2 regions of the Pseudoalteromonas mucoides genome follow, and region 2 is predicted to be linked to the other one. Evidence: riboswitches for the same ligand, from Rfam matches in the RefSeq annotation. Region 2 holds a riboswitch; the other holds the start of a gene.
The links. A riboswitch is a leader RNA that binds a small molecule or an ion and turns the genes downstream of it on or off. The one in region 2 is predicted to bind lysine.
Positions count from the first base shown of each region.

Region 1: another riboswitch for lysine. It lies ahead of dapA (4-hydroxy-tetrahydrodipicolinate synthase); the one in region 2 lies ahead of lysC (lysine-sensitive aspartokinase 3).

Region 1 is NZ_JBMMUC010000013.1:165,586-168,785, reverse strand. It holds gene AAEU30_RS15240 (PLP-dependent decarboxylase) at 1-253, opposite strand, end outside; gene AAEU30_RS15235 (2,3,4,5-tetrahydropyridine-2,6-dicarboxylate N-succinyltransferase) at 253-993, opposite strand; gene dapA (4-hydroxy-tetrahydrodipicolinate synthase) at 1,009-1,893, opposite strand; lysine riboswitch at 2,028-2,221, opposite strand; gene AAEU30_RS15225 (DNA-3-methyladenine glycosylase I) at 2,408-3,112, shown strand; gene AAEU30_RS15220 (protein adenylyltransferase SelO) at 3,130-3,200, shown strand, end outside.
Region 2 is NZ_JBMMUC010000003.1:180,537-183,736, reverse strand. It holds gene nhaD (sodium:proton antiporter NhaD) at 30-1,277, shown strand; lysine riboswitch at 1,392-1,563, shown strand; gene lysC (lysine-sensitive aspartokinase 3) at 1,639-3,039, shown strand; gene AAEU30_RS04190 (4'-phosphopantetheinyl transferase family protein) at 3,013-3,200, opposite strand, start outside.

The DNA.
Region 1 (3,200 bases), on a different contig from region 2:
TACCTTGAGCAAGTACTTGCTCAAGTTCGCCTTTACTTGCCACATCAAAGTTAAAACCAGCACCATCTAAGCTTTGAATTACTTTAGACAGAGGATTGGCTTTAACTGCATACCAAAGTTTCACTTCGGTTTGTGCCACTAAACGCTTAAGGTGTGCATTGAGTGAATCAAGGTCGTAAACAAAAAATGGTGTATCAAGTTTAGTTGATAGCTCATCAATAGCGGCTTTAACTGGCGTGCTCAAAAAGGTCATTAACGTAAAACCTCTTCAAGTAGTAATGACGCATCACTTTGTTCATCACGGTATTTTACGATTAACGCACATGACATGCTTAAACCTTGCTCACGTGCCCACTCATTAGAAGCCGGACGAGAGCCTGGAATTACAATGGCATATTCAGGAATTGGCTCACCTTTATCAAGTTGACGCTCGTTAACGCAGTCATACACAGGGATAGTGGCTGATAAGCGTACGCCTGGTGCAAGTACAGCACCTTTTTTAACAACAACCCCTTCAACGATTACGCAGCCTGCGCCGATGAATGCATCGTCTTCTACCACAACAGGGCTTGCACCAATTGGCTCAAGTACGCCACCTAATTGCACAGCAGCACTTAAATGCACGTTTTTACCAACTTGTGCACACGAACCAACTAAAGCGTGGCTATCAACCATGGTACCTTCGTCAATAAAAGCCCCAATGTTTACGTACGCTGGCGGCATGATAATCGTGCCTTGAGCTACGTGAGCACCACGGCGAACACTTGAGCCACCAGGTACCATACGAACGCCATTTTCGGCAGTAAACTCTTGCGGTGCTAAGTTGTGCTTATCAACAAAACCGCCTGCAAATTCGGTATTGGTGCCGTTTTTAAACGCCTCTAAAATACCTTGTTTTACTTCAACGTTTGCATGCCATTGGCCATTGTCGTCTTGTGTTGCAGCGCGAACAGCGCCTGATTCTAAATTATTTAATAGTTCTAACCAGCTCATTATAAAAACCTGTGTTTAATGCCAAGATAAAATGGTGTTATTTGCATTGTTAATGCAATCTGTTTGGGTTAACTCTAAGTGAGTTAATGGTGGGCGCAAATACGGGCTGTTTAGTCTCCCTTGTAGATGCATCAAAACTTTTACGGGAATAGGGTTCGCGACGGCAAACAAGCTTTGGATTGCTTGTGACCAATCAGCAAATAAATTTGGGTGCTGACCGCTGAGGCTGCGCTTAACAAACTCATGGGTTTGTTCTGGCCATGCATTAGCTGCTACAGAAACTAAACCTTTTGCTCCTGCTTGAGCAAAGTAAGGCATAAGGGCATCATCGCCACTGAATATTGCTAACTCTGGCGAGGCAGTTCTAAAACCTTCAAACTTAGCAATGTCGCCGCTGGCTTCTTTAAGCGCCCATAAATTTTTATGGTCTTTCAAATTACTAATAACCGCGGGTGGAATATCTACTGCGCTGCGCCCAGGGACGTTATAAAGCATACAAGGGTGATTACTTGCGTTAAGTAGACTTTCAAACCAGTGAGTTTGACCCACAATGCCCGGTTTAGCATACAGTGGTGAGCCCAGTAAATAACCGTGAATAGGCAGTTGATTACAGTACTCTACCCACGCAATTTGTTGTGCTAGGTTCATACCGCCAACGGCAACCATTAATGGCACGCTAGGTTTTAACTGACATACATGCTCAACAATGGCTTGTTGCTCTTTCAAGCTAAGTGCTAGGCCTTCGCCCGTACTGCCAAGTAACAAAATACCATTATTAGCGGCTTGCTGTTGTGCAACCAGCTGTTCAAGTACAGCATAATCGACTTCGCCTGCATCAGTAAAAGGCGTGACGAGTGCGGTCCATAACGGGTAGTCGTTTAAATTAAAGTTGTTTTTCATCTGCAACGAACTTATCAGGTGTTCGATGAGTAAAATGAGGGAGAATTTAAATACGCCGCATTAACATCATTCGAACATTAAAATTCGAAGAGCGAATGGGCTTAAATAATAAGGCGCACGGGCCTTATTATACTAAGACCAGAAGCTCTCCACCAAACTTATCAACAGCGTTGCTGTTGTTGGTGACAGTCGCTGGGATTCAACCCAGTCGCCCGAAACAACCCTTCACAAAAAGAGTTACTTCTCGGCGTTAATTCCCCTCACGTATGATCATTGGAGTGTGTGCTCCTCACATACGTTACCTGAATAACGCACCTCTTCTAGCCCATAGTGTGAGTTCTAAATTATAAAACTCACACCTTAAATAGGGGTAATGGCGGTGATTAAAGCATTTTAGCCGTCTAGGTGTCAAGGCTAACTATGTCAGTATGTATTGATCTTTGTTGGTGAAAGGTTACGTATTACCTGCTTTTTTCGTACACTAGCAAATAGACAAAGCAAGGGTAGTTAATCAATGGAAAAGTTTCAGGATATTTATCAACGAGCAGCACAGCGAAAAGGCGGTAAAGCGATGTTAGCGCAATTGCTGCATGCGCCACTTTCACAGGCACAGCTTAAAAAGTTGCCCGATGATGCTTGGCTTGAAGAGTTTACCCGCAAGGTTTTTCAAAGTGGCTTTTATTGGTCTGTAATTAATAGTAAGTGGGCTGGCTTTAGGGAAGTGTTTTGGGATTTTAGTGTTGAAAAACTACTGATGATGCCACCTGATATGTTGGAACAAAAAGCCAGTGATGAACGTATTATTCGTAACTTTAAAAAAGTACAAACGATTCCTGAAAATACGTATATGATCCATGAAGTCGCTAAAGAGAACGGTAGCTTTAGTGCGTTTATTGCCAATTGGCCTACAGACGACATAATTGGCTTGTGGGCGTATTTAAAAAAGCACGGCGCACGTTTAGGTGGTAATACTGGGCCTTATGCATTACGCACACTGGGTAAAGATACGTTTTTACTTTCACGCGATGTAGAAAGCTACTTGCGCGCGCATAAAATTATAGACGGTGGCTTACAAACTAAAAAATCCCTCACTGCTGCTCAAGCATTTTTTAATGAATTGCACAAACAAAGTGGCTTAAGCTTGCAGGAGCTTAGCTTAATTGTAGCCTACAGCGTGGGTGATAATCGTGTGGGTATTCAAACAACTGAACCGCAATAGCGGCGAAAGGTAATTTCATGAAATTAGTATCACGCTATACCGACATCGCAGAGCAATTTGCTATAGCCGATAAACCAAGCCCAGTTGG
Region 2 (3,200 bases):
TACATTTTTCTAAAGGTTGTTCAAATACCATGGTAACGTCAATTATCCTAACCCTGATAACGCTGGCATTCGTGCTCATCGTTATAGAGGATATTATCCATGTAAACAAGGCCAAAACTACGCTTTTCTTTGGCACTTTATGCTGGATTATCTTATTTATCTCGCCGCTTAACGGGCAAAGCCCCGAAAATATACAACATCAACTTGATCACAATATTTTAGAGATTGCCACACTATGGTTGTTTTTAATGGCTGCAATGACTTTTGTTGCCTATTTGAACTCCAAAGGTTTTATCCAAAATATTGTGCACAGAGTGATGCCAAGTGCCATTAGCGAACGTAAGCTGATGTTTTTAATTGGTGGCTTTTCCTTCTTATTTTCGTCGATATCAGACAACATTACCGCTACGCTTATCTCACTTGCAGTCGTGATGTCGTTAAAACTCGATCCGAAAAAGCTCATTAAATACGCTACGTTAATTGTTTTTAGTGTGAACTCTGGTGGGGTGTCACTCATAACCGGTGATGTAACGACCTTGATGATTTTCCTCGATGGTAAAGTCAGCATAGCAAACTTGCTATTGCTTATTGTGCCAGCACTTTCAAGTGTTGCACTGTTGGCAATTATGCTGTCGTTTGGCTTAAATGGTGCTGTTGAGTTTACCAAACAAGAAGAGCGTCGCATTGAAAAAACCGATATCACTATCGCGGTTATTTTCTTATCAACCATTATGGCTACATTAACGCTTAGCGTGCTTTACCATGTACCGCCGTTGTTGACCTTTTTGTTTGGTTTGTCACTGATGTTTTTAACTGCACAGTTTTTAATGCGCAAAAAAGACGTAAACAAAAAAATCATCGATTACATTCGCGAAATAGAATACGACACTTTGCTATTTTTTGTTGGTGTGCTGTTACTCGTTGGTGCATTAAAAGAAGTGGGTATGCTTAGTAAGTTCACTAACTTATATGAGCTAATGCCTGCGCAATATGCAAATTACCTCATGGGTATTCTATCAGCTGCGGTTGATAACGTGCCGCTAACAGCTGCATTGTTAAAAGCCGATATCATAATGAGCCCGCAGCAGTGGCTGTCGTTTACCTATGCCACAGGTGTGGGTGGGTCTATGCTTATTATAGGTTCGGCCGCGGGTATTATTGCCATGAGTAAAGTAAAAGCGCTGACCTTTATGAGCTATTTACGTATGTCGGTTTATTTATTAATTGCTTATACGGTAGGTTATGTTGGCTCTTATGTTGCCGGGAGTTTTATTTAATCGTACGAGATTTAATAAAACAACTTGACAGCTAGACGTCTAAACGATAACTTTCAAAGCCCGCTTTATAGCGGGCTTTGTTATTTTAGCCACTAATTTAAAGTAGTTAATCTAACATTCAGAAGAGGTGCGATATTTAGGTACTTAATGTGAAGCGACGTTTGCTTTTGATCATTAAGGAGGGAAATACTCGCCGAGAAGAACAACTGACGTCACAGTGGTTTTTCGGTTTATGGGGCTGAATCCTCAAAACTGTCACCAATTTAGGTGGAGAGCTTCTGGCAGTGGACTTTTCTTATCAAGCACCCCCTTGCCAAGTTCTTCTTGTATTATCGTGGTTAATGCCACAACAGGAGACGACATGAATACCCAAGTAGTTACAAATAACACGCAACAATTAAGCAATGCAAAATCAGATTACGTTGTCGCTAAATTTGGTGGTACAAGCGTAGCTAATTTTGACGCTATGAGCCGTTGTAGTGAAATTATTGTAGCTGATAACACAGTGCGCGTTGTGGCTGTGAGTGCCAGCGCAGGTGTAACAAATCACCTCGTTGCTTTATGCAAAAAAGACTTAACTGCCCAAGAGCGTAGCGAACACATTAATGGTGTGATTGCTATTCAAGACGCCATTTTAAATGAACTGTCGCTTGATGCTGATTTAGCGCATGGTTTTACTGAAACAATTAAAGCGTTTAAATCGCTTGCCAGTGAAACGCTTAAATCTAAGCAACAACACGATGAATTATTAAGCTTTGGTGAGCGTTTATCGTCGTATTTATTTACCCAAGTATTACGCCTAAATGGTTTAGATGCGGTGCGTTTTGATGTACGCCAAGTATTAAAAACTGATAGCCAATTCTCAAAAGCAACGCCAGATGTAGAAGCAACTGCAATGGCGGCAAAAGCGCATTTAATTCCATTACTAAAAGAACATGTTGTTGTTACTCAAGGTTTTATTGGTAGTGATGCCCATGGGCAAACAACTACCCTTGGCCGTGGTGGTTCAGATTACAGCGCAGCGTTATTAGCAGAGGCTGTCAACGCGAAAAGTGTACATATTTGGACAGACGTTGTGGGTATTTTTAGCACCGATCCGCGTTTGTGCGTAAAAGCCACACCGATTGCCCGTTTAAGCTTTGATGAAGCGGCAGAAATGGCCACCTTTGGCGCAAAGGTATTGCACCCAGCAACAATTTTACCAGCCAGTAGAAGCCACATTAGTGTGTTTGTAGGTTCAAGCCGAGAGCCTGAGCGTGGTGGTACGTGGATCGAACGTGAAAAATCTCAAGTGCCAGGTATTCGTGCTGTTACGCAACGTAAAAACCAAATTTTGTTAACCCTAAAAAGCCCTGAAATGCTTTTAGCCAGTGGTTTCTTAGCGCGCGTATTTACTATATTGAGTGAGTTTAATATCTCAGTTGATTTAGTGACAACCTCTGAAATCAGTGTGGCAATTACACTTGATAATGCACCGAATGCGTCTCGCCCTGAGCTTGATCAAGATTGTTTAGATAAACTTGCTGAATTTTGCCATGTATCGGTTGAAAATAACCTAACGCTGGTGGCGCTCATTGGCTCTGAAATTCAGCTGCGCCAACAAGAAGTAAACTTAATGAATGTGCTTAGCGACTTTAACATTCGTTTAATTTGCCACGGTGCGAGCAAACACAATTTATGCTTTTTAGTTGAACAAGCTGAATCAGATTTAGTTGTTCAAGCTATCCATAGCCGTTTACTTGAGTTCGAAAGCGCTGCTTAATTGCTGTAAGTCAGTGATATAAAAGCACTGCCAGTCAGTGCTTTTTTTATTCACGATAGATATGTCAAAGCCTTCAAATATTGTGCTTTTAGCATTTAAATTAGCCGTTGCGAGCTCGGTGAAAACATGTGGACTGAGAAGTTGAGCAATAGGGCGGCTAG